3 regions of the Bacillus sp. BC08 genome follow, and region 2 is predicted to be linked to each of the others. Evidence: riboswitches for the same ligand, from Rfam matches in the RefSeq annotation. Region 2 holds a riboswitch; each other region holds the start of a gene.
The links. Region 2 has a riboswitch for lysine ahead of ACXVYO_RS11235 (amino acid permease). Riboswitches for the same ligand answer to the same signal wherever they lie in the genome.

Region 1: it holds a riboswitch for lysine, as region 2 does, so the genes downstream of both, ACXVYO_RS17240 (amino acid permease) here and ACXVYO_RS11235 (amino acid permease) in region 2, are expected to answer to the same signal.
Region 3: it holds a riboswitch for lysine, as region 2 does, so the genes downstream of both, ACXVYO_RS25145 (aspartate kinase) here and ACXVYO_RS11235 (amino acid permease) in region 2, are expected to answer to the same signal.

Annotation. Positions count from the first base shown of each region.
Region 1 covers NZ_JBTGPA010000034.1:229,205-239,769, forward strand. The annotation lists gene ACXVYO_RS17225 (ABC transporter ATP-binding protein) at 1-735, opposite strand, end outside; gene gapN (NADP-dependent glyceraldehyde-3-phosphate dehydrogenase) at 1,321-2,760, shown strand; gene ACXVYO_RS17235 (DUF3626 domain-containing protein) at 2,835-3,926, opposite strand; lysine riboswitch at 4,347-4,534, shown strand; gene ACXVYO_RS17240 (amino acid permease) at 4,681-6,105, shown strand; gene ACXVYO_RS17245 (ABC transporter permease) at 6,166-7,365, shown strand; gene ACXVYO_RS17250 (type 1 glutamine amidotransferase domain-containing protein) at 7,647-8,162, shown strand; gene ACXVYO_RS17255 (hypothetical protein) at 8,403-8,606, shown strand; gene ACXVYO_RS17260 (MDR family MFS transporter) at 8,651-9,913, opposite strand; gene ACXVYO_RS17265 (SgrR family transcriptional regulator) at 9,998-10,565, shown strand, end outside.
Region 2 covers NZ_JBTGPA010000031.1:116,493-127,057, forward strand. The annotation lists gene ACXVYO_RS11185 (peptidoglycan D,D-transpeptidase FtsI family protein) at 1-1,372, shown strand, start outside; gene lepB (signal peptidase I) at 1,455-1,976, shown strand; gene ACXVYO_RS11195 (cephalosporin hydroxylase family protein) at 2,156-2,779, opposite strand; gene ACXVYO_RS11200 (NUDIX hydrolase) at 2,918-3,460, shown strand; partial or broken gene ACXVYO_RS11205 (hypothetical protein) at 3,565-4,086, shown strand; gene ACXVYO_RS11210 (PhzF family phenazine biosynthesis protein) at 4,215-5,072, shown strand; gene ACXVYO_RS11215 (class I SAM-dependent methyltransferase) at 5,122-5,883, opposite strand; gene ACXVYO_RS11220 (DUF2716 domain-containing protein) at 6,081-6,572, shown strand; gene ACXVYO_RS11225 (DNA alkylation repair protein) at 6,636-7,406, opposite strand; gene ACXVYO_RS11230 (iron-sulfur cluster biosynthesis family protein) at 7,439-7,744, opposite strand; gene ACXVYO_RS11235 (amino acid permease) at 7,859-9,325, opposite strand; lysine riboswitch at 9,438-9,630, opposite strand; gene ACXVYO_RS11240 (GNAT family N-acetyltransferase) at 9,954-10,403, shown strand; gene ACXVYO_RS11245 (sulfite exporter TauE/SafE family protein) at 10,443-10,565, opposite strand, start outside.
Region 3 covers NZ_JBTGPA010000037.1:284,220-294,784, reverse strand. The annotation lists gene ACXVYO_RS25175 (S-layer homology domain-containing protein) at 122-1,501, opposite strand; gene ACXVYO_RS25170 (N-acetylmuramoyl-L-alanine amidase) at 1,757-2,998, opposite strand; gene ACXVYO_RS25165 (NUDIX domain-containing protein) at 3,167-3,652, shown strand; gene ACXVYO_RS25160 (YndJ family protein) at 3,681-5,306, opposite strand; gene ACXVYO_RS25155 (DUF4166 domain-containing protein) at 5,312-5,923, opposite strand; gene ACXVYO_RS25150 (DoxX-like family protein) at 5,927-6,835, opposite strand; lysine riboswitch at 7,027-7,213, shown strand; gene ACXVYO_RS25145 (aspartate kinase) at 7,413-8,642, shown strand; gene ACXVYO_RS25140 (VOC family protein) at 8,988-9,443, shown strand; partial or broken gene ACXVYO_RS25135 (helix-turn-helix domain-containing protein) at 9,665-9,976, opposite strand; gene ACXVYO_RS25130 (helix-turn-helix transcriptional regulator) at 10,105-10,218, opposite strand; gene asnA (aspartate--ammonia ligase) at 10,355-10,565, opposite strand, start outside.

The sequences.
Region 1 (10,565 bases), on a different contig from region 2:
GAATAATGCATCGATTCTAGCTACTTTCATATTTTTTTCGTAGACGTCATCTCCTAAATGATGAAATCTTTCCTGATCTGCGTTCTCTTGTACGTATGCACGAATAACGCGCACACCAGCGATTGATTCTAATACTTTATCGTTCATATCACCGAATGCATCTTGCGCAACTGTAAATCTTTCATGCAATTTCTTTCCATATATATTCATCGCATACGCCATAATCGGAAGCGGGATAAGTGCCGCAAATGTAAGCTCCCAACTAATTGTAAATCCCATCATAAAGACAATCGTAAGCATATATAAACTCGAATCCACGAGCGTTAATATACCGAAACCAGCCGTCATAGCGATTGCTTTTAAATCATTTGTCGCTCTCGCCATTAAATCACCAGTACGATTTTTTTGATAAAACGTCGGTGTCATTTTAAGTAAATGCCCCATAAATTTAGAGCGCATCGTCTTCTCCAGTACGAATGCTCCTCCAAACAACTGATGTTGCCACACAAAAGTAAGACCGTATCCAACGATTGTAACCCCTATTAAAATAAGAATAGATTGCATAATTGCTTCATTTGATAACGTTCCTGTTTTTATGTTATCAATCGTAACCCCTAACACTTTCGGGGGAATGACTTCAACTATATTTACAATTAAAAGAGCTCCAATGGCGATACTATATCTCTTCCAATGCTCTTTAAAAAACCATTTTAACTTTAGTAATACTGATAACAATGTAACCTCTCCCTTCTCGTGCTCGTTTACCTCTCATTTCTTTATCCACTATCCAGACCCATCACATTTACATTTCGTAATCCATACAATCTCATCACATTTTTCCACCTTCCAAAGTTTTATATAGTAATATGGAAAACAAAAAAAAGCATACCGCCGCTTGACGATATGCACAGAAATGCATAAAAGCGTACGTTACGATATACGCAACGTACGCTTTTTATAAGACAAAGATGCCTTATATATCCGCACGGGTTGCGTAATGATATGAATGTCTTCTGCCATTTAACAGAGCTAAGCCCATTACATTTACGATTACAATCATTACGCACACCCCCTTCATTTATTTTCCATTTATAATCTTACAACTTTATTGAGTATTCTGTCAATTGTTTTTTTGCACACCGAATAAAAATATACACTACATCATTTTGAAATAAGGAAATGTTCTGTAAGAAAGGGCATACAAAATAAAAAAAGAATAAGAAATCGTTTTCACAAACATTTCATTTGAAAAATGTTATCAAACCCCCTACAATCACCTTATACTCACTCTTACAAGTTGCTATTTTAGGAGGACTAATCATGACAACTAGCAATACGTACAAATTTTATTTAAATGGAGAATGGAGAGAAAGCTCTTCAGGACAAACAATTGAAATTCCATCTCCATACTTACACGAAGTAATTGGACAAGTACAAGCAATTACTCGCGGAGAAGTAGATGAAGCAATTGCATCTGCAAAAGAAGCTCAAAAATCATGGGCGGAAGCTTCTCTACAAGATCGCGCAAAATATTTATATAAATGGGCTGATGAGCTCGTAAATATGCAAGATGAAATTGCCGATATCATTATGAAAGAAGTCGGTAAAGGATATAAAGATGCGAAGAAAGAAGTTGTTCGTACAGCTGACTTCATTCGTTATACTATCGAAGAAGCTTTACATATGCACGGAGAAAGCATGATGGGCGATAGCTTCCCTGGCGGAACGAAATCTAAACTTGCAATCATCCAACGCGCACCACTTGGTGTTGTATTAGCAATCGCACCATTTAACTACCCAGTAAACTTATCTGCCGCAAAACTTGCACCAGCATTAATTATGGGTAACGCTGTTATTTTCAAACCAGCAACTCAAGGTGCAATTAGTGGTATTAAAATGGTGGAAGCACTTCATAAAGCTGGCCTTCCAAAAGGTCTTGTAAACGTAGCGACAGGACGCGGTTCTGTAATTGGTGACTACTTAGTAGAACACGAAGGCATCAATATGGTATCGTTCACAGGTGGTACAAACACAGGTAAACATTTAGCGAAAAAAGCTGCAATGATTCCACTTGTATTAGAACTTGGTGGTAAAGACCCTGGTATCGTTCGTGAAGATGCTGACTTACAAGATGCTGCAAACCATATCGTAAGCGGTGCATTCTCTTACTCTGGTCAACGTTGTACAGCTATTAAACGTGTACTTGTACACGAAAACGTAGCAGACGAGCTTGTTAGCTTATTAAAAGCGCAAGTAGCTGAACTATCAGTTGGATCTCCAGAACAAGACAGCACAATCGTTCCATTAATCGACGACAAGTCTGCTGACTTCGTTCAAGGTTTAGTTGACGACGCTGTTGAAAAAGGTGCAACAATCGTTATTGGTAACAAGCGTGAGCGTAACTTAATTTACCCAACATTAATCGACCACGTAACAGAAGAAATGAAAGTTGCTTGGGAAGAGCCATTCGGCCCAATCCTTCCAATCATCCGTGTTTCTTCAGATGAGCAAGCAATTGATATTGCTAACAAATCAGAGTTCGGCTTACAAGCAAGTGTCTTCACAAAAGACATTAACAAAGCATTTGCAATTGCTAACAAAATCGAAACTGGTTCTGTTCAAATTAACGGACGCACAGAGCGCGGCCCTGACCACTTCCCATTCATCGGTGTAAAAGGTTCAGGTATGGGCGCACAAGGTATTCGCAAGAGCCTTGAGTCTATGACACGTGAAAAAGTAACTGTATTAAACTTAGTTTAATCTTATATGTAGAAGCTGATCTAATTTTGGATCAGCTTCTTTTTATATACATCCTTCCAAAAATAATAGCTTATTTATTTCAAATTCTGATTTGGTTTTCCAAATCGAACTAAAACATGCCATAATAATTTTAATTCCTGAAGCACTTCTTCATACGTTCCACGATCACTCCAGGATAGTGGATTCCTTTTCAAATCCACTACAGCAGAGCCAATTATATGTGCATCGATACAATTATTTCGTGCAATGCGTCTTGCCAAAGATGGCATTTTTGAACCTCTAAAATCCATCGGAACTTCATCCACCGTAAGTACAAAACCCATGTGCCAATACAAATCAATAGAATACTTCAGACAAATTTCTTCTAAAGTTCTACCTACATTCGTACCCTTAAATGAAGGATCTACAACAAGTGCTTCCACATCTTCTTTAAGAGAAATATCTCCATGAATCTGTGCTTCAATATAATGATTAAGATTACGAGCTGACTCTTTGTTTACGAAATCTATAAACGGCCTTTCCAAGTTAGCCAGTAAATGATGAATAAGTCTTGTTGGAGTCAAATTCCCTTCACCAATTGCAAAATCTCTTACGAATGTCTCTTCCAAAAGAGCAGCTAAAATCATATCAAACTCTTCATAAGTACCCTTTTCTTTTGGATCTTGATGCGAATCTAAATACGTATATGTAGAGCGATAAGAAACTTTTGGTGATAAGAGGAGATAACATGATCCAAAGCGCGGGGCAGGTCCATCTGGATGTAGCATTACATTTAGCGCCCCATATTTGGGACGTTCATTATTCGTTACGCCTTCCAATTGATATGCGCCTCCAAATATCCTCTGTTCCCAAAGGTCACGTTCACCACCCGGATAAGCAGACACACTTCCATTAGATAGCAATGTTTCAAACTGACTTTTATATATTCCTTGCTCAAACAGTGCTTCAGCAATATTTTGCATATTCGAATCTAATCTGTCTGGATGAAAGTGTAAAGCAATCCTCGCATTTGCTTTTAAATGAACGACAGCTTCTTCAAACATTTCATCAGTAATATTAGACATTTTCAATATATGGTTAATTGTTGCTTTAGCCTCATGTTTTTCGTTCTCTGCATATTTTGAAATGTACTCTAAAGCAAATAATTGAGATCTTGATAATTCCATAACCAAACCTCTCCTTTCATTGAAATGACCTTAATCATTTCAATGAAAAGCTTGTTCTTTCCTTCTTATGAAACGAAGCCTGTTAAAAAAATAAATACTTCGGATTAAGATTTTCAGACAAAATTCTTTGTACTGTAAAGTGGAACTTTAATCAGTGGGGGGCTTGATTCCCACCTAACTTCTTTGCCTCCGCTGAATTTTGAGGTGAGGGTCTTACTGCCCATTAATGCGGGGTAAAATTGACCTTCACTCTGTCGCTATTTCCTCTGCACAACTAATAAACGCTACAGCCCTTCCTAGCCCCTTTTTAATAACAAACTCTTCTCTATAATCTGATTATTACTATATCCATTGACGTACAAAAATTCATTTGTTACTCTTAAATACGTTAATTTAATATTTTAATCCTCATTCGTATCTCGGTGAGGTAGAGGTTGCAGTCATTAAGAGTATCATTTCAGGAGATGTAGTGGCATTGATGAAGGAATGAGAAAGGAATGATTGCCGAAGTAAGCCCGTGTCCACCATGCACGCTTGCTGGGTCTGCATTTAATAAGTGCAGAACTGTCACAAACGAAACGTTTCATTTGTGGAGAGCTATCGAGAGGTATGTCGTGGGTTTCTTATAAGATAGAAAGCATGTAGCGGCAAATTACGTGCTTTTTTTGTTTTGTTTGGGACTTCTCTTCTCTACTAAGAAGACATACATATCTCCTCGCTTGACTTGGTTATACTAACTTTGGAGGTATTTTCTATGCAACAAAAAAAATGGGGCTTTTGGGTACTAACAGCTTTCGTTGTCGGTAACATGGTTGGCGCTGGGATTTTCATGGTGCCAAGTACGTTGGCACAAACAGCAAGCCCTCTCGGTGTCACTTTAGCTTGGTTAACAACAGGGTTTGGTGTTTTAATGCTAGCTCTTGTTTTCGGTAATTTAGCAATTCGTCGTCCTGATTTAACGACAGGACCACAAAGTCATGCATATGCTTTATTCTCATCACCAAAAAAGAAAAAAATGGCTGGTTTCAGTATGGTGTGGGGATATTGGGTTGCAAACTGGGCAAGTAACGTTGCCATCATTACATCTTTCGCGGGATATTTATCACTCTTCTTCCCAATTATGAAAGATACACGACTACTATTTTCAATCGGTTCTTTTAACATAGAAGTCGGAAAACTAATTACATTTACGATTTGTTCCATCTTACTTTGGGGAACTCATATTATATTAACAAACGGTGTAAGCGGAGCTGGAAAGTTAAACTTCTTAGCAACAACAACGAAAGTAACTGGATTCCTTTTATTCATCGTCGTTACGTTATTTGCATTCGAAGCTTCTAAGTTTGGACAATGGTACACACCGATGATCGATAAATCAGGTGTATCACACGGTCTTCTTTCACAAGTAAACTTAGCTGCTCTTACAACGCTTTGGGCATTTATCGGAATCGAATCGGCAGTACTTTTATCAAACCGTGCTACCTCTCCTAAAACAGTAAAACGCGCAACAGTTGCAGGATTACTTATTACAGTTGCGATTTACTTAGGAATTACCATTTTAACAATGGGTGTACTTCACGTTGATACATTACAAGCTTCTGAACGTCCATTAGCAGATGCATTAAATGTTGCAATGGGTCATGGCGGCGGGAAACTGATGGCATTACTTGCTCTTACTTCCCTATTCGGTTCCATCTTAGGCTGGATTTTATTAAGCTCAGAAGTACCGTATCAAGCAGCAAAAGAAGGTTTCTTCCCTTCCTTCTTCACCAAAACGAACAAAAAAGGAAGCCCAATTTACTCATTACGATTAACAAACATTATGTCGCAAGTGTTCTTATTCTCAACATTATCAGGAACTATTGCGGAAGCTTATACATTCGTTATTACCGTATCAACACTGGCCTACCTCATTCCATATCTCGTTTCACCAATCTTCCAGTTAAAACTAGTCGCAACTGGTGAAACATATAAAAATGAAATGCGGGCAAGAATTACAGATGGTATAGTCGCAGTGATCGCACTTTGCTACGCACTATGGGTTATTAAAACCGGTGCATCCGATATAAAAACGTTCCTTCTCGGAATTGGTTTATTCGTAATCGGCTTTGCCTTCTATCCATTAATGAATCGTGATCAGAAAAAAAATAACGAAAAGAAAAACGAGCAAGTTGCATAACGCAATTTGCTCGTTTTTTCTTTTATAAAACATATATAATAGAACAAAGAGGTGAAAAACATGTCAATCGAATCACTATGGAGCAGTCGCTTCCAACAACATATGCAAAATATCATTACATACTTTGCACGTATGATTAACGGTTTACTATATAGCTTTATCTTTATTTCATGCGTTGGTGCATACTACTATGCTCAGTTTCTAAAAGCATCTCCTTCTAAAGGAATAGCTTTACTACTCATCACGATTGTACTTACATTTATTATAACGAGATGCCCGATCCGTACATTTATTCAAAAACCTGATGCTGTCTATTTGCTTGCATTAGAAGAGAAACTAACATCTTATTTTAAAAAGTCTCTTCTATATAATTACATCATTCAGCTTTTTCCATTATTATTTACGTTCCTTATTCTCGTTCCACTTGCAATGCAATCATTACAAGTAACAGTCCCTTTCTTATGTACAATCTTTATCGTTTTAATGATTACGAAAGCTTGGAATATATACATACATTGGATGTGGCGTGATAGCCATGAAAAAAACATATGGTTCATTATTCGTATTGCTTGTAACGCCCTAATCATTTACATGCTGTTTTACTCGGCATATGTTCTCATATTAGGCGGATTGCTCTTACTACTTGCTTTCCTGCTTCTATATACGAAAAAACAGCCTACAAAACGAATACCGTGGGATTACATAATCGAACAAGAAGAAAAAATGAACGTTCGTTTTTATCAATTTGCGAGCATTTTCACCGATGTTCCGCAACTGAATAAGCAAGTAAATAAAAGAAAATGGCTTACAAATTGGATTGAACCTTTATTACATAAAAAACGAGCAACTTTTTTCTATTTACATACACTCGCATTTTTACGCGGGAATGATTATTTCGGTATATATATTCGCTTAGGCTTAATCGGTGCCTTCGCCTTATATTTTATACCAAACATATACGCAAAAGGCGCTATCGCATATATCATCCTATATATGATTTCTATGCAGCTCCGTTCCCTGTGGAAATATTTTTCGGGAAATATTATTGTAGCATTATATCCATTTGATACTGAAAAACGAATGAATCAATTTCTTCGCTTAATCTTGATATTGCTAAGCATTCAACTCATTGTATTTTCAATTGTTATACTCATTGCTACAGGTCAATTTTTACATAGCCTTATCATTATGATTGTCGGGTTACTCTGGATCAAATTTATTATTGTACCAAAAACGAAGCAACGCGTTTCCGCATTTTAACGAAAAAAATCATCTTAAAAGCCAAGGAGAAAACAAATTATCTCCTTGGCTTTTTTATTTTTCTTCCTCAAACAAGAATTACCGGCACAACCTATATTTTATGATTTTACATACAAAAACGATAATACATGTTTACGTCCTAATAAAAAGGGTATGTATTAAATTAACAGGGCAAAGAAACTGGAGGGAATGAAAAAATATGAATTAAAGTTTCACTTTATAAAAGACATTGCTCAAGGATGATTCTGAAACCGATAATATAATGTAAGGAGCGGATTAGAATGAGTAAAAAAATTGCTATTTTAATAACGGATTATTTCGAGGACACAGAATACACAGAGCCAGTAGAAGCTTTTAATGAAAAGGGATATGAATTAACAACTATTGAAATGGAAAAAGGTAAAACGGTACACGGTAAACAAGGAAAAAGTGAAGTCGTAATTGATAAAAATATTGATGATGTTTCTCCAGAGAACTTTGATGCCCTCTTCATACCAGGCGGATTTTCCCCAGATATACTTCGTGCAGATGAACGTTTTGTTCGCTTTAGCAAAGCATTTATGGATGCGAAAAAACCTGTTTTTGCTATTTGTCACGGCCCCCAATTACTCATCACTGCACAAACACTTGAAGGACGCGATGTGACTGGATATAAATCCATTACGGTCGACTTGAAAAATGCTGGTGGACATTTTCATGACAAAGAGGTTGTCGTATGCCAAAATCAGCTAGTAACAAGTAGACAACCCGAGGATATCCCAGCGTTTATTGAAGAATCATTGCGTATATTAGGATAGTTATTAGAGGTTAGCCAAAATAGCTGTTTAGCTACTTTGGTTAACCTTTTGATTTGTATAAAAAACAAAAAGAATCTCATTTTCAATAATCTTTTGAGACACCCTCTTTTCTTGCCCCAAAATTTCTAATCACTTTTCATAGGCATTTCTCATATAGTGAAAATGACTATACGATTCCTATCCATAAGTTAAATAATGATTTTACACATATATAAATAAAAAAAGATGGGAGCCTTAATCATGAATAACAATCCACTTTCAACGCCCCAAGACAACTCCGAAAACAATAGCCGTGACATTACACTGCAAACATTAAGGGTCATCGGACTCGTCGTCCTTATTAGTGGTTATATCCTCGTTGCGCTCTCTGAAGTAGGTGAGCTGAAAGTCTTATTAACAAACCCAAATAGCAATCCTGATTTAGCTGAAGTTGATCCGTTTTAAAAGCCATATGAAAAGCGATTTCTATCATCGCTTTTCATATAGTTTTATCCAATCTGAGAAACTTCCCTTTCATCTTCATACTTCTCTTTCCCTATCGCCTTCATAAATAATAAAATACTACTCATACCAACGATAAAGTACAGAGCACTCATGCCCCAAGATGCAAGAAACGAGCCTAGCATAACACCTAATGCCCCGTTCATTTTTGCCACTTGAAAGACCATTCCGTTAATCGCCATGTATGAACCTCTTGCCTCATTTGGCACCATATCTGCCATAATAGATTGACGTACTGGCACATACATCATCTCACCTACCGTTTGGAAAAGCCCTGCAATTAATAAGATCCATAAGCTATTGCTCGTTCCAAGTATTGTAAATCCAATTGTATAAATGAATAAACCTACATATAAGATTTTCAAATCGTTGAAGCTTTTCAGCATTTTAATCAGGAGTGCCGAACATAACACAACTAAAATGGTATTCTCTGCTGAAATCCAGCTCATCATTCGAATACCTGTTAAATCAAACGTAACACCATTCCCAAAGAAAAAGTGCACCGTTTCAAATTCCTGCTGCAAACGTACTCCTAAATAATTATTAACCTGAAACTCTAAAGATAATGTACATATACTTGCTGCACAAAAAATTAAAAACGCTCTATCTTTCATTACGACTTTATAACTATCCACCATATCTTTTAATACATTTTTCTTCTCCGCCGTTTTCCGTACTACATACACTTCTTCCATATATACAGCCATCACATATAAAGTAATAACTGCAATCACTGTTAATCCAATAAACAATTGCAATCTATAGTTTTCAAATAGTAATCCTCCAAATATCGCTCCAATTGCAATTGATAAATTAATCGCCCAGTAGTTAATACTGTACATCATTTTTCGATTTTCCGGTGTACTCACGTCGATTAACATCGCCTCTGTCGCAGGGTTCATAAGTCCAGATCCTAAACTATTCACTAACATAAATACAAATGTTAGCCACGGTGAATCTACATAATTTGAATTGGCAATCCCCATACAAGCAATGGAAATGACTTGTATACTTTGACCGATAATCATCACCTTTTTACGACCAAGCCGATCCCCAACATATCCACCATATAAACCAATTACTAATGAAGCTATGACATTAATGAGTAGTAACGCACCAGCAATCGTACTACCTAATTTTATTGAAAAATAAATCGCCATAAATGGAAAAATCATCGTGGACACAGTACGTGTTAAAAACGAAGTTATAATTCTAATCTTGATATTTCGATGCATACTCCAAAAACCCATTGTTTTCCCCTCCTTATGCTTACTTATTTTACTTTGAAAAAAAGGAAGGAAAAGGTTAGAATATTCTAAAGAGTTTCCCCTTTTATGATAGAAGGAAGTGTATATATGAAAATTATGGACTATTACATTAGACTAAGACTACATGCACAGGATCAACAACATATGCGAAATAGCTTACAAGAATTAGCGGATGTTTTATATTGCAGTACGAAAAACGTAAAGATTTTATTAAAGAAAATGAGTGAGGAACAATTAATTCGTTGGACTCCAGGGCGTGGCCGCGGGAATAAAACAGAAATCCTATTTATACATAATTTCGTAGAAGCGATTGAATGCTATACAGATGAACTGTTAGCACAAGAAAAATTAAAGGATGTTTTTCTTCTTTTAAAAGAACCGCTCCCCCTTGCACTTCAAAAAAAGATAGAGAATAAACTACATCATCATTTTGGATATGAACCTTCAAATGATATGTATGACATATTAAAGATTCCTATATCGAGAAAAATCTTCCCATTAGATCCGGCTTTTGTCGCTGTAACTACAGAGAGCCATCTTACGAGTCAAATTTTTGACACGTTAGTCGTTTATAACGATGTTACTGAGAAAATGGAGCCACACATTGCGCATACGTGGGAATTAAGTGCAGACG
Region 2 (10,565 bases):
AGAACAGTTAGATTATTATTTAGTGCGTGATTATAACCGAAATGATCGCATTGGTAAGAGTTATATCGAGAAACAGTACGAAGATGCATTACATGGAACGAAGGAACAGTCTAAAAATATTACGGATAAAGCGGGAAATATTATTCGGACAGAAAAAGTGACTGAAGGAAAAAGTGGAAATAATTTAATGTTAACAGTGGATATGGAGTTACAGAAAAAAGTAGAGGAAAGTCTTGAAAAGAATTTACGAGCATTTCACTCGGCAGAGCCAATGATGGATCGTGCGTTCGTTGTAATGATGAACCCGAAAAATGGGCAAATATTATCAATGGGTGGAAAGAAAATTGTAAATAAAGATGGCGGCATGCAAATAGAAGACTTTGCTTTAGGAACGATGACAAGTTCTTATGAGTTAGGGTCAACTGTGAAAGGGGCTACGTTATTAGCCGGATATCAAACGGAAACAATTAAGCCGTATACGCATTTCTTTGATGCACCAATGTATTTTAAAGGAAGTGCTAAGCCAAAGAAATCATGGAAAGACTTTGGTGACATTGATGATTTAAGAGCTTTACAAGTTTCATCGAATGTTTACATGTTTAACACTGCTTTAAAAATGGCAGGTATAAATTATGTGCCAAACAATCCGTTAGACATTAAAAAAGAGACATTTAATAAAATGCGTTACTACTTTAGACAGTTTGGCTTAGGTGTACCAACAGGTATTGACTTGCCGAATGAATCGATTGGTCAAATGGGTAGAACGGATGACATACCTGGTTTTTTACTTGATTATGCGATTGGACAGTATGATACATATACGCCGCTACAGCTTGCTCAATATATTTCAACAATTGCAAACGGCGGTTACCGAATGAAACCACAAATTGTACAAGAAGTGAGAGAGCAACCACATAAACCAGAGGATGTTGGAAAAGTTGTTCGGTCTATTGAACCAGTTATTTTAAATCGAGTGGATATGGACACTTCATATATTAATCATGTAAAAGAAGGATTTAGAAGAGTTTTTCAAGAAACTGACGGAACAGGTACTGCAACTTTTAAAGGATTACCGTATAAACCAGCTGGAAAAACAGGAACAGCTGAAACTGTATATGGTGGAGAAAGTGATATTGGAAGAGATGAAAACTATAACCGAAAAAAATGTTATAATTTAACTCTTGCCGGTTATGCACCATATGATGCAGATCCGGAAGTTGCTTTTTCAGTTGTTGTACCTTGGGTGAATGATGACAAATCAGGAATTAATTCCGCGATTGGTAAAGAGATTTTGGATGCGTATTTTGAATTGAAAGCGAAAAGAACGGGTGGAAATCCAGTCCCAGTAGAACAACAGAACAAGGACCAGTAAAAATAGTATCACTGCATGGAGACTTATTGTGCAGTGATCTATTTTTTGAGTTAAAAAGCGTTTAAATAAGGTGGGAATGGATATGAAGCAGGAGATGAAAAGAGGCTGGGGGAAATACATACTCTTCGTGTTTGTTTTGGTAGTAGCCTATCATTCTTTTACTTTATGTAAAGTGGAAGGGAAATCGATGCAACCGACTTTATATGAAGAAGACTATGTATTTGTAAATAAAGCAGCAGTACATTTTTCTAATTTAGAGCACGGAGAAATTGTCATTATAAAGGAAGAGGATGAGTCGAAATATTATGTAAAACGAGTAATAGGACTTCCTGGTGACGTAATTAACATAACGAATGGATCAGTATATGTGAATGATAAAAAGCAAGAAGAACCGTATACAAATAAAGATTTATTCAATAATACGCAAGTGTTTTACAACTTTCAAAAGACGAAAATCCCGCCAAATAAGTTATTTGTAATGGGAGATAATCGTGAACTTAGTAGAGATAGTCGAAATGGCTTAGGGTATATTGAAGAAGATAACATAATAGGCAAAGTGGAATTTGTATATTATCCGTTTTCAAAAATGAAGATTATAGAATAAGTGGGGTTTTGTATAACCCCACTTATTAAAGTTTCACTTTACCCCGCATTAACGGGCAGTAAGACCCCCACCTCAAAATTCAGCTGTACAAAGGAGTTAGGTGGGAGATCAACTGCCCGTAAAAGCCCGATTGGTTCAACTAATAATAAGTGGGGATGAACCTCCCACTTATTAAAGTTTCACTTTATCTTCTTTAAAAAACCTTTTGGATTAAATGATATGAAGAACTTATGTTTAGATTCATCGATTATGAAGTTGTTATTTTTAGCTAAAAACTCTTCTACAGCTTCCATCGGACCAGGGCCCCAATCAGGAGAGAGGGGATTTCCGTTAATACTTGTATCTTCTACAATCAAGTAACTGTCTTTTGTTACAATAGATTTATAAAGTAAAAGTTCTTTTGCGACATGTTCTTTACTATGATCGGAATCTAAAATAACTAAAATCACATCATCAGGTTTGCGCATACTTAAAATGGTTTGGACGGCCTGTACAGAAACAGAAGAAGCTGTTAAATACGTAATCCGATTATGTGATGGGCGATTTGGTTGTGGGAATATATCGATAGTAAGTACATGACCTTTTCCAATTAAATCTAATATAGAAGCTAAATACAGTGCGCTACCACCATAGAACGTTCCACATTCAATAATTAAATCGGGCTTTAATTCGTGAATGATCTCTTGGTACAAAAAAAGGTCAGAGGGAAGTTTGCAGATTGGAACCCCGAGCCAGTGTGTATCATGTAACCAAACGTTGCTGTCGTAATAAAGTTTTAGAAATTCATTGCTTATAGTATCGATGTTAATTCTCCTTTCTAAAAAGGATTCTTTCGCTTTACGTAAAGTGTTTACGTATGAAAGTTGTACTATATATTATGTAATAAGGAATTGTAAGGCGAGTGTTTTTACTTAAAAATAAGCTAAATAACTCATGTGTAAATGAAAGGGAATGGACATATGTATAAGTACACAATTTGCTTCATTAGAAAAGGAAATGAAATACTCTTATTAAATAGAAATAAAAAGCCGAATATGGGAATGTGGAATGGTGTTGGTGGAAAAATAGAAGAGAATGAGACGCCATACGAAGGGATTATTAGAGAAACGCTTGAGGAAACGGGAATAGAGCTTCCAAGTGTAACGTATAAGGGGAATGTTATTTTTAAAGATAAAGACGAGTCTTGGGATGGTGAGGGAATGTATGTATTCCTTGCTGATTTACCAGATGGAGTACAAATGAATACACCATTAAGTACGGCGGAAGGATTATTAGAATGGAAAGAAATTGATTGGATATTGAATCATGATAATAGAGGTGTAGTTAGTAATTTACAAAAATACTTACCGATAATATTAAAAGAAGAAAATAAGTTAGAGCATATATTCACATATGATAATCGGAATATTATTAACTACACAACTGCATATTTGTCAGAAGATGATGCGAACAAACGGTATGAAAAACAACTTATTTCTCAATAGAAAAATATGAAAACATTCAATCTTATATTCTAGTAGATAATACTTTTATAGAGCAATTAGCATTTTTATGTTGATTGCTTTCATTATATATGAGAGGTGATGATATGTTTCAGAAATATATTTCATTAGGCATCATCGTCATATGTACGGTGTACCTTTTTGTAGCGTGTTCTAAAAGTGATAAAGAACTGAAAGACATTCAAAAAGCAGATTATCTTGTTTCCTATTCAAATGCAATGAAAGATGGTGGTTACATATATGCATATGATAAGAAAGGAAATGAGCTTAGTAAGATAGATGTAGATGGCCAAAGTATGATGAGTAATGCAGAAGATGAAAGAGGGTACTACTTCTCATCAAATAGAAATAACAATCATTATGCAATTGATAAGACAGTAAAGGTACAAGGGATAAATAGACCTAAAGAATTACAAAAGGTAAACGCAGGGGCATACTTCATTCATGCAGAGCAAGGGTATGTTTATTATGATGTGAATATAGGATCGGTAGATGAAAAGAAGGGTTATACAAGTGAACTTGTATATTGGAAAAATAACGACAATAGTCAAGAGAGTGTAGAACTAAAGGGAACGATTCAAGGAGCGCATATTATTGAGAATCACATATTATTTTTGGAGAGTTCAGATGCTAAAAAATAGTTTGTCTCTTGCCTTATGGTGAATTTATCCAACAATATATATAAGTAGTACGTATTATGCTACAATTTACTATAGGTGAGGAAGGAAGGTGTCTTATGAAAATATCCGTTTATGTTGCAAGTGCATTTAGCAAGGATTATAAAGGTGGAAATAAAGCAGGAGTGGTATTTATGGAGAACACATTGACCACTACTCAAAAAATGGCAATCGCCAAACAACTCGGCTATGCGGAAACCGCATTTATATCAGAATCTGAAATTGCTGATTATAAAATTGAGTATTTTACACCAAAAGAGGAAGTTGATCTATGTGGTCATGCCACAATTGGCTCTTTCGCGATACTGATGCATGTAAATAAACTTTTCAAGAATCGCTATACGATTGAAACGAACAGCGGTGTTCTTACTATTACCATAAAAGATGACATCATATTCATGGAACAAAACGAACCGATATTCTATGATGTTATATCTCCAAATGAGTTCATCGACTGCTTTGACATTAAAGATATAGACAATACATACCCAATTCAAATTGTCTCCACGGGCTTAAAAGATATTTTAATTCCTATAAAAAGCGAAACACAATTACATACAATGCAACCTAATTTTGAAAAAATTAAAGAAATCAGTAAGAATTATAATGTTGTCGGGATGCATCTATATACTTTTAATGACAATCGAATAATATGTAGAAACTTTGCTCCACTATACGACATCAATGAAGAAGCAGCGACTGGAACTTCAAATGGTGCATTAGCTTGCTACCTTTATGAACAGCGCTACTTACAAAAAGAAGTCTATGTATTTGAACAAGGTTATTCTTTACACTCGCCTTCCGAAATATTAGTTAAATTAGCAACCGATAGCGAGAATAAAATAGAAAAAGTTTATGTTGGTGGCAAAGGCTATTACTGTGAAACGAAGTGTTTAAATATAGAAAATATTGAGTGAAAATAAAAAAAGAGATGGTAGATCCATCTCTTTTTCATATGCTCCATGATTAACTGCGAATTGCCTTAATCATAAAACGATGTTGCTTCACATCAAAATAACCTTTTTGTAAGATGATTTCATGTATACGATATAATTCCTCATAGTAACCTTCGACAGTGAAATCAGGAATTTGCCACGGAATCGCTTTTAAATAATAAACGATAGCGCCAATGTCATAAAAGCGTTGAAAAGGGAATTCTTCTTTTTCTTCTAAAATAGTAAATCCATTTTGCTTTAACTCAATGCATGCTGCTTCGAGCGACCAACTTGCAAATTCGCTATTTAGCGGTGCGTTAAACTGCTCATTAAGTTCCGCACAATCAAGGCCGCCAACTTGTTGGGTAAGAAATGTTCCATTTGTAGAAAGTATTCTTTTTACTTCAGAAGCAGCATATGATTCATGTTGATTTATGATTAAATCAAACTGACCATCTTGAAATGGTAAAGCAGTATCATCCGTTACCTCTATAACTGTAACCCCTAAAGGTTCTAATTTCTTTCGAGCGATTGGCACGTTTGGAGCATAGCCCTCAGTAGCATAAATAGTTGACGGGAACGGTTGCAACATTGATAAAAACTCTCCGCCGCCAGTACCCATATCGAGCATTGATTCTGCATGCTGCATAAGCTGGAAAGTAGTGCTGCCGTACGACCACGATAAAGGCTGGCTCTTCATTCGACCCGTTTCTGAAATGAATGAGAAATCCCAACCGCTAAAATTTGTATTAGCATTTTCTAATAAAGTTAAAAATAATGGATCACGTTTCATAATTGTATCCTCCTATTTTGTAAGTAAAAGATATGATGAGAAAAGAAAAAAGGAGGACCTCTTATTAAAGTGGAACGGTTTTACGTTTCATGTTCGAATAGATTCATATAAATTCGCTCCTTGTGAGAATGATAATTTATATATTCGGGATAACCGAGTGGAATTCCTTTGAAGTTATTAGGGAAGGTAGTTGTTTAATGGCAAACTGGATGGAGTTTACAGACAAAGAGGATGGTCAAATTTTGGACCAGATATATTGTGAACTTAAGTTTTCACCAAGTGTTTCTATATTCCCATCATTTAAGGTGCCAAGTCCTTTTGTAACATATGATATTTCTCAATACTTTGGAGAGTTGGTAGATTTAAAAGTATTCGATGATTTGGAAAGTAAAGCGATACAAGCTTTCAAAGAGAAAACAGTATCGAATGAATATATCAAGGCACTGGATTGGCAACATGAGTGTTATTGGGTGAATCCACATTTAGAGTTTGAAAGAAATGAATTTGATGAGTGGATTATACCCGTATTTCCGAATGGAGATTACTATTTCTTTATTCAGAAAGACTTTAAGTGGGGCTATTTAGGTAACTCTTGGGAGAAGAGTATAACGATATTTGGAAAAGAATTTATGGAAAGCTTTGAACGAAATAAGCCGGAAATGTTTCAAAATATTTTAAGGCGAGGGTAAAATTTGAAAGAGAAAAACGCTTATACTTCATTCTTGAAGCATAAGCGTTTTTGTTTAGAATACTCAAAAACAAAAATCTTTTGGCAAATTATCATTTTTCATCACCGTTCTTAATCCATGTTTTATAATCCAAGGGTTAACAGGATGCTGTTTATCACGTAACTGCTGCAACCATTGAAAAACGAGTTCTTTATCTTCTTTCGTAATATCGTTAATATGATTGGCTACTGATTTTTGGACATATTTAGAAGGATCATTCATTAATGGTTCAAGAAGCTGTAAATTATTCTTAAAGTCACCTTTCAGAGCTCCCATTTTTTTAGCCCAAGGAAGTCTTGGTCTTGTACCTTCGGAAACTAATCTCCTAATGTGGCTGTTTTCGTCATGGATCCACTGTTGTAATATGTCTAGTGTGTTTTCATGATATGTTTCAAGAAAAGGACGAATAGCATATTCAGCAGTATTCCTTTTTGTTATTTCATACATGGCGTTAAATGAGGATTCAAAATCGTTAAGCCCATATTTTTCAACGTATTTTGCAATAGGCATATATATATAGCCGTTTGTAAATGTACCTACTTCTGTTGTGTTTTCTGGTCCCAATGTTTTCAGTAAAATATGTATTGCTTCATTAAAATCTTTTTGTAATGCAGTATGTAATTCATCTGCTATTACTTCTATACGCTGCTTTAACTCTAAATTTTCAACTTTACATGTTACAGAATCTACAAATATGCTTTTAGAGAAAGTAGGATCGTGTTTACAAATAGAATCAGCCATTTTTTCAGCTAATTCTTCATTAAATAAAAATTTTAACGGAACATATTTACCCATTTTTTCACCTCATTGATCAGCTAAAACAATTTTTATTTTTTTATCGACAACCCATAAACTAAAGTCTCACTTGGAGTCGTAATACTAAAACCTGTCGTCTTATAATCAAGTTTCACCGTATCACCAGTGTAGTCTTTCGTAAATGAATCCATTTGCACAGTAAAATCAGCATCTTCATATACAATGTCATCTGCATTATATGTATCCCAAATTAAATCCACATCAACGAAAATACTACAAGAGTTTGTCATTGTCCCTCTAATGCGAATGATCTTTTTGTCTTTGCGTTCTAATCTAAGTATAGCTGCTTTTGCTTCATCAGTAATGCGAATGTTCATCGTATCCCAACCTTTATGTATATTTTCTTTATTATTGCAAAAACAGGAGCAATAGGGAAGGGAGAAGCATCGGAATAAAAAAACGAGCAAACAAATTTGTTTGCTCGTTTCACTTTATTTCAATTCACATTTATCAAGAGGAATCACTTTCGTTTTCTTCGTAAATTTATATCCTAACCATAATACTAAGAAGAGTGGTAAACCGATGTAAGAAACGAGTACACCGTTCCAATCGATTGCTTCGCCCATAAATGCGCCGTAGTTTTGACCTAAAATTACGATGACACAAAGTGCAAATGCGAAAATTGGACCGAATGGGAACCATTTTGCTCTATATGGTAAGTCTTTTAAATCTTTTCCTTGTGCGATATATGCTTTACGGAAACGGTAATGACTAATTGCGATTCCGACCCATGCGATAAAGCCAGACATTCCAGATGCGTTTAATAACCAAATGTATACAACACCGTCACCGAATAAGGAAGCAATGAAAGCGATACTACCAACAATTGACGTTACGATTAATGCGTTAACAGGTACACCGCGGCTATCTAATTTACCAAGAAACTTTGGTGCTTTTCCTTGGCGAGCTAAATCCCAAAGCATACGAGTTGATGCATACATACCAGAGTTACCAGCAGATAGTACTGCCGTTAAAATAACAGCGTTCATAACAGAAGCAGCAAAGGCAACGCCCGCTTTTTCAAAAATAAGTGTAAATGGACTTACTGTTACATCACTTGCAGCAAGGCTTTCAGTTGTATAAGGAATTAATAAACCGATAACGAGAATCGCAAGGATATAGAATAAAAGAATACGCCAAAAGATAGAACGAATCGCTTTCGGAATATTACGCTCTGGATCAGACGTTTCACCAGCAGCAATCCCTAACAATTCAGTACCTTGGAAGGAGAAACCTGCTGCCATAAATACACCGATTATTGCCATGATGCCGCCGTTAAATGGAGCATCTGCAACAGTGAAGTTTTTGAAGCCAACAGTTTCGCCGCCCATAATTCCAAAAATCATCATGAAGCCGACAATTAAAAAGATAATAATAGTAACTACTTTAATAAGTGCGAACCAATATTCAGATTCACCAAACCCTTTAACAGATAAGTAGTTTAAAAGGAAAATAATAGCTAAACATAATCCACTCCAAATAAGAGAAGGGGTATCTGGGAACCAAAATTTCATAATTAATGTTACAGCCGCTAGTTCAGCAGCGATTGTAATGGCCCAGTTATACCAATAGTTCCATCCAAGTGCAAAGCCAAATGATGGATCAACAAATTTCGTTGCGTACGTGCTAAAAGAACCGGTAACAGGCATGTAAGCTGCGAGTTCAGCTAAGCTTGTCATTAAGAAATAAACCATAATCCCAATTGCGGCGTATGCAATTAATGCGCCACCAGGTCCAGCTGAATGGATGACACCACCGCTGGCAAGAAATAGTCCGGTACCAATTGTACCACCGAGAGAAATCATCGTAAGGTGCCTTGATTTTAAACTACGTTTTAATTCACCTTTTCCTTTTGTAGTTTGTGTTTCAGAGGTAGTTTGATTCGTTGCGCTATTCATGTTCAACACTCCTTTTCTTGTAAGATAGGAAGGAGCGGGGGAGAAAAATGCAAAAAACCGCCAAAGGAATTTGGCGGAACGTTTCACAAATAACCACCCCATCATACCCTTCCGTTAAGATAGCACCCCACGTTTACACGGTAATTTTGTAAACGTGACAGTTCTGTTCCTTTCGGAGACAGCCCCAGCTCATATTTCCAGAGAAGAAATATAAACTTCGGCAACTTTTCCTTTCAAACGGAGTCGGTGACATTCTCTGCGTCTCGTCCGTCTTACTATTAAAAGTCGCAACCTCTACCTCATCGGATTGATGAGGATTTGATATATTGCTAAGATTTTTAATATATGGCAATTGTAATGAGTTTCTGAATATATTGCAAGATATTTTGTTAGGAAAAGTCAAAAATTATCGGTTATTGTTTAGGAAACGCTTGCAAAACTCCACCCGAACCTACTGTTATGTAACAAAAAATAAAGAAAGAAATTGTTATACAAATGTTTCGCAAAAAATATTGAAAAACCCTTTAAAAATAAAAGAAAATTCTGAAAATATAATTCGACATTCATAATAAGGTCATATTTTTTGATATAATTAGAGTAACGTTTAATCAAAAAAGGGGAAATTAACATGAAATTAGAAACAGAAAGGCTCTATATAGTGCCATGTACAGAAGAGAGTATGCAAGTTGCTAACGAGCAAGGATATAATAGTGGTCCACATATTGTAGGGCATGTAGAAACTGTAAAACAAGATGCGGCTTTATTACTTTGGGGAGCATGGTATGTCATTCGAAAAGAAGATGACATCGTTCTAGGTGATATAGGGTTTAAAGGGAAACCAAATGAGGAACATACAGTAGAAATTGGTTACGGATTTATTGAGAAATATTGGAATAAAGGATATGCGACAGAAGCTGTAAGTGAACTAATAAATTGGGCTTTTCAAACAGGAGAGGTAGAAATGATTATCGCGGAGACACTTCTTGAAAATGAAAGCTCGATTCGTGTATTAGAGAAATTACATATGAAGAGAATTAGCACTACAGAAACGATGATTAATTGGAAAGTAGAAAAATAAAAAATACCGCTCGAAGTATATCGGGCGGTATTTTTATCGTTATGGTAGCATTTGTTTTTGATCATTCGGATATCCGGCTGTCGGTGCGTTAGAACGCTTGGAATGATTACGAACAGCAATGAAAATAGAAATAATAACGACAAGACCAACTGCAACGTAAGA
Region 3 (10,565 bases), on a different contig from region 2:
AGTTAACACCAAATATAAAACAGAAAATTCAATCTTTAACACTTTAAATTATATATGAAACTGTTAAATTATTGGTAAAAATATAAAAAAGGTGTTTTCATAAATGAAAACACCTTTTTTTCTATAATTTTAAGTTCTTCTTCAATGTCCAATACTTTTCTTGAGCATTTTCAAATGAAAATTCTACCCAGCCGTTTGGATCTTCACGATATACATTTACTTTCTTACCATTTTCTAATTTCCCAACTTCATTTTGTGTAACATTTGGTACACTCTTAATTGGATTGTTAAACGGGAATGGAACTTGGTAGTAAGATCCTACCGATTGAACTGTAGCTTTTGCATCTTTTGCATAATCTTTATATGGAATCGCTTCGCCTAGTGCATTTACATTTAATGTATTAGGATTTTTCGCTAATCGTTTTACATTTTGATAATCTTTGTTATTGAAAGGCTTAATACGTTCCATAATATTAGCTATTTTTCCAGCCCATGCTTTATCTGTTGCATACTTAACATTCATATCAGGTAATGTGTAACCATTGAAATGAGGAGCGCCTTCTTCTAAGTAGTTCTTTCTTACATAATCAGCATTATACGAAATACTTTGCCCGTACGATGGTAAATATTTTGCATATGCAAATGGATCCCAATCAAATGCCTTTAGTCCAAATAGATTATGTTTACGATATGCAATTTCTGATTTCCCGTAACCAGATTCTAAGATTGCATGTGCAGCTAAGTATAATGCGCTCACACCATACTCATTTTGTGCTTGAATAAAATCTTTACCCGTTCCAATAAGCGGACTGTCAGGATGCCATTCTTTAATAAAATTATCAATCTGTTGTGCCGTTATATTAGATGGTAACGTTACATCTAGATTGATATACGATGCCATAGCGTTATATAAAAATTGTGCATATTCCTCACGCGTTAAAACACTATTTGGATTAAATGCACCTGCTCCATTACCTGCAGTCACGCCGTTAGACTCTAATGCACTAATCGCTTCACTTGCCCAATGATCTTTCGGAACATCATTAAATGTATGATCGGCTTTTACTTTTAGTTTAAAAGCTTTCTGTAAAATTACCGCCATTTCAGCACGAGTTAAAGATTCTTTCGGTCTAAATGTTCCTTTACCATCACCTACGAAAATCCCCATATCTGTTAAAGTTAAAATTTCTTTTTGGAACATTGTTATTCCTTCGCTAATATCAGAGTATGGATTTTTATAATCGCTTTTTGCTTCTGGTTTTAATGCACGATATATTAATGCGGCTACTTGCTCACGATTTACAACATCCCCAAAGCCAAACTTACCATTATCATATCCTGCAATAATTTCTTTTGACGTTAAATTAGTAATTGCTTTATATGACCAATGATTTTTCGGTACGTCTGGAAATTCTTTTTCAGCTGCAAACGAAGTTGCTGGAGCCATCACTACTTGAAGTGCGACTGTCACTGCTAACACATTAGAAATAACTTTTTTCATATTTTTTTTAACACGTTATGTATATACTTGTCCCGTGTTAACTTGCCTCCCTTTATCGTATAATTTTCCCTATTAAACTAACAAACTCTTAATTAGTCAACAGTAAAAGTATACGTGATAAAAATAAACTAATCTACCATTATTTTATTCATAATTAGTATAATACGATATATCTTTTTATCCTGATATAAAATTACAAAAACTTACATAAAAAGCCCATCTCTATATAGACGATGGGCCTAGCAATCAACATTATTATTTTGTTAAACGAGATTTTGAAACATCAAAACCTTTCCACTCATAATAATCTAAAATACCCGCAAAAATTGCCTCAGCTGCTATTTGTCTTCCTGATTCTGAAGCTAACTTCTCATAATCCGCGCTGTTATCTAAAAACGCTAGCTCCGTTAATACTGCTGGCATCTCATTTTCTCTTAGTACATAAAAGTCTTCTGGTTTCACACCACGATCTCTTGTATCTAGAGCTTTAACTAATCGCTTTTGTATTTTATCAGCTAACATATAACTATCTTTTTCACGCTCAGTTAATTCTTTCTTTTCAGATCCTTTATAATAAAAAGTTTCTGTTCCATGTCCATCATGTTTTTGAGAAGCATTTGCATGGATACTTACAAAAATATCTCCATTATGTTCCTTCGCGAAATCCACACGATTTTTAAGGTCTTCTCCTTGTTTTTCACCAAGACGAATATCTGTTTCACGTGTTAACATCACACGGAATGGAGTTTGTTTCTCTATTAAACTTTGTAATCTTTTAGATGTATCTAATACAATATCACTTTCATGTAATCCTTGTGTCGCTTTCCCAGGATCTGTTCCTCCATGACCTGGATCAATAATAATCATCTGTTCTACTAAAGGGTTGCCTATTTTAAGAGAATCTGCCTTTTTAATAAATTGAGCTGCCTCTGCTTTAGTTAGAATTTTTTCAGGCTCCCATCTGTCACCAGTCCCAACAGAAATACCTAATTCAACTAGGATGTTAGCTTTTGCTTTACCCCAACTTTTTTCTAGATCACTGAATTTAGTTGCTGGAGTACCATTTACTTTAGAATCTAATTTGTAAGCTTCTACAATAAGAGAGGCCATTGAAACTCGGTCAATTTTCCCAGTTGGATCAAATACACCTGGTCCTTTCCCTTTAACAACACCAGCTTTTTCTACAGCTGCGATGAATGGAGTATACCACTCGTTTTGAGAATCACCGAAAGATGGTTTAGCATTTTTATCGATTGGTAAGTTTAAGATTTGAGCCATCATTGTAGCTGCTTCTGCACGAGTGATTTCTTTTTCAGGCTCGAACATTCCTTTATCGTTACCTTTAACTGCACCTTTATCTACTAAATAGTAAATAGAATCTTCTGCCCAATGTTTAGCTGGGACATCTGGAAATTTTTTTGTTTGTGCGAAACTACTAGATGAATAAGATAATATACTAGCTGCGATTACTCCTGCTGCGATTATTCTATTTTTCATAGAATATATTCCCCTCTCAAGTACAATGTATTTATGTAACAGACTAATTATAGTTCTGAAAATTAGTAATAGTCAATTGTAATTTGTATAATTTTGTATTATTATTGTATTTTTTGTCATATATAACTATAGTTAAAAACTATAAGGTTTTATAAGGGAGAGATTCATATGAGCAACAATTGGAAAGATATAGAACACCGTATTTACACGATGTGTATGATTCAGCGGAATAACGAAGTATTGCTAATACAGCGCCCCGATCATCTAGGCTTCCCTGGCTATATCGCTCCTGGCGGAAAAGTAGATTTCCCAGAAAGTATCGTTAAAGCTGCTACACGAGAAGTAAAAGAAGAAACTGGATTACTTGTCTCAAATTTAAATTTTAAGGGATTAGATGAATACGTAAATCCGAAAGAAAATGTTCGATATATGGTATTTAATTATTGGACAGACTCATTTGAAGGCGAACTTCTTATGAATCCTCCAGAGGGCGAATTATTATGGGTACCAATCGATACAGCATTAAATCTTCCTATGCAAGATTGGTTTAAAGAGAGATTCCCATTATTTTTTGAAAAAGGTACGTTTGAAATTCAACGCGTCTGGGACCGAGACTTAGATAAACAAGTTGCTATGACAATTACCCATACATAAAAAAGCTTGGAATCTCTCCAAGCTTTTCCTACTTCTCCTCTATTTTCTTAATCTCATAATCAATTTCTAAAAACTTAACTCCAAATATCCACATTCTATGATTAGCTTCTAATATGTGATCCGTTCTCTCTGTAATAATAAATGTCTCTGCTAACGGTAAACGTATTGTAAAGAAATGAGTATGTAAATAAATACCCTCATCTCCCTTACCATTTTCTCTTAGCTTACTAGTAATAATTAAATCATTACTCTTATTACATAATTTCAAAACCCCCGTCATATTTGAATATGGTAAAGGTAATGCAATATTCATATATGTCTCGTTCATATATGTATGCTTTGAGTAAAGAGCTACAAATATAGATTCTCCTGCTTCATTTTTTCTCAGCCAAGCCCTTACATTCTCTCTTCCATCCTTTGCATCTATTATCCCAATGATAGAGCCTTGCATCGTTTCCCACTTGCCGCCCATTCCTAAATGTACTTGACCTACACGCTTACTCATTTTCTCATAACAAAATGCAACCGGGCGGAACCAGCGAGTCCATTTAATATGCGATTGTAACTCATACTCTTTTGTATGTTCATAAAACCGAATAATACTTAAAGGAACCTTCGCCATGTTAAATGCCTCACTATGAAAATCATTCATATTATCAACTAAACCTTTGTATTCCTTGCTATCTATTAAATTTCTGTTATGTAAAAATGCTTCCCCAACTGTCGTATTTCCTCTTAACCTGCTCATTGATTTCCCGTAATATTTATAATTCGGAGCACTCTCTTCAATCATCCAACCGACAAATGCTGGTAACGCCACTCCAATTCCATTGACAACACCGTGAATCCAAACCATTTGAGCAATTGTAATCGTCATTACATGTTTCAAATTCCCATATGAATATATAAGTGAAAACATAATTGTTACCATGAGTGTACTAGACGATATGATCAGAAGAACCTTTGCACTGATAGCATTAAATTTCGTGCGCCAAACATACATCCCATAACCATAAATCGCACATAAATATAGGAACACTGCAAAAAATTCAAATACTCTTGAGTACGTAATTCCTATTGCAACTGTCATAGGTGAAATGATTATGATAAACATAATAGCATCATATATTTTACTTCTCTTTTCTCTTTTTCTCCCAATGAAACCAGCTGATAACGGCAATAGAAATGCCGAATAATGAAAGTGTGCAGCGGTAAGCAAAACAATTTCAGAACTAAAATGCATAATGGAAAGTTTTGCTACTGAAGCAAAAAACCAGAAACCACCTAAAAACAAATACATAAACGCACTATCAATAGCCACCTCTTCTAACGGTTTCCAGCCTCTTTCTAGTAATCTACTTACACCAAATAACGCAACAATTCCTGTATATACAAACCAAAGTAACGCAAAGAAATAGTGATTTGTTACGAAAGCTAGCGTTTCACTAATTGCTGCGATTGGATATAACAGCGATACCAGTTTATAAAAGAATACATATGATCCATTTCTTGTTTTCTTATCAATGATGTAAAATGACATCGGTATAAATAACAAAATAGATAATAAAATAATTGCTTCCACTGGGTTTACATTTGACCACTCACATATTAGAAAAATAATATAACAAGCAAGTCCAACTATTATATTTTTCATATCATTTATTTCCTCTCCACAAATGTTCCCTTATATGAAAATAATGAACCAATTAACGGATTTCGTACTTGTACATGAATTCGAAAGCATTGTAGTGTTTCATCATAACTTTCTACAATGTTGGCATCCCCGTATAAAAACGTAGGTAACGGAACTTTCCTTCCAAACATGTAAAACCATTGTTTCTTTGAAGAAATATGCATTGCCCCCACCTCATCAATATGAAAATGCAATGTAGAAATAAGTATATGCGGTTCACCAAAATAATCTACAATTTCATTATTCTCTTTATCCCTCTGCATAATAGCGTTAAAGTATCTTTTCTTATTATGAAAATAAAAAGTACGATTCCACCGCACAAGTTCATTTCCATGTTCATCTCGCTCAGCGGTATTATGGATTGTAAATGGCACTTCCTTCCCCCGCTCAGAGAAAAACATTCTAAACTTCGATGCAATTTTTAATATTAATTTTACGAAAATAGAACCTCCGTAAATTTCATCCATCTTTCCTTCTCCAGTAAAGCACTTTTCTTCCGTAATCTCATAGCGTTTCTGTAATTTCGGATGAAGTTTTTTATAAGAATCCCCTAATAGTCTTTCATACATATTAGCCATACATTATCCCTCTCTCTTCCTCTTACAATTTTTTGCACTTGGCAAATTCGTGCTGTTTATGTAACCGACAATTGATAACCCCATTAGTAGAACATTTAATGCAATTGGATTAAACGGCTCTGTAAAGCTTACGATATTCGTAAATCCTGCCGAAATCGTTAAGGCTATTAACATAAAGATATGTACGACAAATACTTTTCGTTTCGGAAATGGCAACAGCCATAGGACACCAAAAATAATTTCTAGTAATCCCATTATTTTAAGTACAAAAATACTATGTTCAGTTGAACCAATCATCACAGATAGCATTTTTAGTTCTTCTGAATGAGTAAACACTAGTTTCGGCACTATTCCTTGATACATCCATACAAATGCAAATAAAAAACATACGAGCCAGTATGTCATTGTTCTTCTAATTAGTAATCTAGGGTGCAACCCCTTCTCTAACCATAATTTTAAAGCATCAAAACTCCAAGCAGTCGCCCAGCCCAATAACGGCCGAAACATATAGATATCTATTACATTCCCTATACGACCAAATCTCGTATTATAATCATATTGTGTCTCAAAATGAATGTGTTCTTTACACGGTGTATACCTCCAATAACCACGCCCTATTTGAATAAGTGATAATTGATTATCTGTCCAAAATTTTAAAGAAGAAATCCGTTCACCCGTTTCTTTTCTTATTTCTCCTATCGATTCCCCTTCACCAGCTATTTCAAGTCCAAATCCGATTTTCGTTTTATATAAAAACTTCTGCGGTTCTCCTTCTTTTTTCTCTAAATATGAAATTTCAGTAAAGCGGGCATCCCACTCTGTATGTATGTTTGGCTCTTGCGTATATTCCCATAATTTCTCCATTGTCGTTTTCATTTCTGCCGAAACATAAATAGGCTTTTTCCCCTTCATTCTTCCACCTCCAATACACTATAAATTTAATGTACATGCTATGAATTTATTTTGCTACGCTTTTCACAAACTCCTCCAAGAAAAGAAAGAATTTTTAAAACTTATACAAAACACTTGATTCCCCGAAAAATTTAAATTATTATAAAACAAATGTTACCAACAACTTCATAAATCAAACACTCTCGCCTAAAACGTGAGATAGAGGTTGCAATACTTATGATTATTCTAATGGAGACACAGAGATGTCTATGAAATTAGATGAAAGGAAGTATTGCCGAAATCGATAATTTTCTCTGCATTTATCGATTGGGGCTGTTTTCGAATAGAAACAGAACTGTCATATGTACAGAAGTGTATGTATGAAGAGCTATCTACAAAAAAGAGATATCATTTTTATGATATTCCTTTTTTGGCGGTTTTTTTATTAGCTCCGTTTTCTGTTTCCCTTTTCCTGTAACAGCACCATCCTCACTTATTTGAGATGGTGTTTTTTGTTTTTCTCTGGTAACTACAGGAATATTGGGATTTATATATGTCCTAATCTATTCTTAAAAATGGATGAAAGAAGGAATTCGTAATGGAAACGATTGTACAAAAATTTGGTGGCACTTCTGTCGGAAGTGTTGAGCGTATTCAACATGTAGCAAATTTAATTATTGAAGAATATGAACGAGGACATAGTATCGTCTCTGTCGTTTCGGCAATGGGGAAAAATACAGATGAACTTGTCGCACTTGCTAACGCGATTTCAGAAAATCCGAGTAAACGCGAAATGGATATGCTTTTATCTACAGGAGAACAAGTAACGATTTCATTATTAACGATGGCACTACAAGCAAAAGGTTATAACGCGATTTCATTAACAGGATGGCAAGCTGGTATTACGACAGAATCTGTACATAGTAGTGCACGGATTACTGACATTCATACAGATCGAATTCAGTCTTATCTTACTGAAGGTACGATTGTTATTGTAGCTGGCTTCCAAGGAATTAGTGGAAAACATGAAATTACAACGCTTGGGCGCGGTGGTTCTGATACAACGGCTGTTGCATTAGCTGCTGCACTGAAAGCAAAAAAATGTGATATTTACACAGATGTGACCGGTGTATATACGACGGACCCACGAGTTGTAAAAGATGCTTATAAATTAGATGAAATTTCTTATGATGAAATGTTAGAACTAGCGAATCTTGGTGCTGGTGTATTACACCCACGTGCTGTTGAATTTGCTAAAAATCATAGTGTTATTTTAGAAGTTCGCTCAAGTATGGAACAAGAAAATGGAACAATTGTAAAAGGAGAATGTAACATGGAACAACAATCAATCGTTAAAGGTATTGCATTTGAAGATAATATTACACGCGTCACAATGAAAGGTTTGGAACAAGGTGCACTTTCAACAGTTTTCTCTACATTAGCAGCGGCACATATTAATGTAGATATCATTATTCAAAGTATTACAAATGAAGGAACTGTTCATCTCTCCTTCTCAATCCATTCTAATGATTTAAAAGAAACATTAGAGGTATTAGAGCAACATCAAGAAACATTACAATATGAATCAGTAGAATATGAAAATCATTTAGCAAAAATATCAATTGTAGGATTTGGTATGGTCTCTAATCCTGGTGTTGCTGCGAATATGTTCACTACTTTAAAAGAAGAAGATATCCATATTAAAATGGTAAGTACATCAGAAATTAAAGTATCAGTTGTTATTGACCGCCTTCATTTAGTAACAGGTGTCGAGGCACTGCATCAATCATTTATGGCGAAAATTGAGCCTTTCGTGCAGATGAGTTAATTTCTACTAGTAAAACTTAAAATAAATTATATGAATCTATTTCCTTCCTATATTAATAGAAATAGGATGGGAATATTTTGCGGGGAAGTCGAAGTTATATTATCGAATAGAAACTACATTATCAAATTCTTACAATAATAGCATTCACGAAATAAAGTTCATGCGTATATCAGTAGTAGAAGGTTTCCGAGGTTTTGTTCGTTAACAAAATGTTTATTCTATACCCGAAAACACCTTGTCACATTTTCCTACACTGTGACAAGGTGTTTTTTGTTTAGAAGGAACTTTAGTATAATTATGAGGAGAATTAAATAATAAATTTCTACGTATAAGGAGATAAAAACTATGGCAAACAACAAATTACTAAGAATGGACAATGTCAGCATCGTTGTAGAATCTCTTGATAACGCAATCTCTTTCTTCGAAGAGATTGGATTAAAACTCGAAGGGCGAGCTACTGTCGAAGGTGAATGGGCTGGGCGCGTAACCGGACTCGGTTCTCAGTGCGTAGAGATTGCTATGATGGTAACCCCAGATGGCCATAGCCGAATTGAACTTTCGCGCTTTCTCACACCACCTACTATTGCAGATCACCGGACAGCTCCTGTAAATGCCCTCGGTTATTTGCGCGTTATGTTCACCATTGAAGACATTGACGAAATGGTATCTAGACTTACTAAGAATCATGGTGCTCAGCTCGTTGGTGAAGTAGTTCAGTACGAGGACTCGTATCGACTCTGCTACATTCGTGGAACCGAAGGAATTTTAATCGGTTTAGCGGAAGAACTTGGTAACAAGTAAGTAATGTTTTACTGAAGTAAAAATATTTGAAAGAATTTTACGCTTAATAAAACTTAGATTTTGAACCCCGTCCTAACTTTAGAACGGGGTTATGCTTGTTTGAACTTTTTAACATACTATCAATACCTCAAAATTATTATAAAACAATTCAATTGCTTGTTATACTCTTTCCTAGGAAATATAACGGACTCTTATCACTTTTTATCATATATATCTTTTCTTTAAAAAAACGATCTGAACTCATTCAAAATAACTTTCTTCACGTCAGAGTAAAAAACCATCATGAATAGTGCTATTCCTAATAAGATTTCTTGCATTCCTTCATAATCAACGAAAGCACTCACAATTAGCAAACCAAACCCAATCTAAAAACCAAACTCATTCTCTTTCTCAAAATCCTCATCTTCATCAATATGTATTTTCTCTTTTAAATTTTGGTTCCCTTTTATTAAATCATCGAGCGTAACATTATACATTTCGCTCAATAAAATCAAATTTTCAATATCAGGGCAACTTTTATCATTTTCCCACTTACCCCGCTTTAACAGGCAGTAAATCTCATCAAAGCTTTTAAGCACAATCAAGGCAACCAGATGCGATTAACTGCCTATAAAAGCCCGATTGGTTCAACTAATAATCAGTAGGATAAATCACCCACTGATTAAAGTTTCACTTTATACACTGCTTGCCTCGTTATACCAATCTTTTTAGCAACATCTTCCTGCGAAAACCCATTTGACTCTCGTAGTCTTTTAAGTTGTTGTCCTAAGCTCATAACGTCCCCTCCTTTAACAAATTATGACATAATAGGAGATAAAAAAGAAAGAAACTATTGGTACAATCCACTGTAAACCATTCGTTTACACCATAAAAAAGAGAGAATAACTCTTTGAGTTATTCTCTCTCTTCTATTAAAACAGATGAATGTTTTCTTTCTTGCAAGCTTCACGTAAATCGTCAGGCCATACAGAAGATTGAACTTCACCGATATGTGCTTTTCGTAAGAAGTACATGCACATTCTTGATTGTCCAATACCACCGCCAATTGTTAATGGTAGTACGTCTTCTAAAATACCTTTATGGAAATCGTACTCACGTTTGAAATCTTCACCTGTTTTCGTT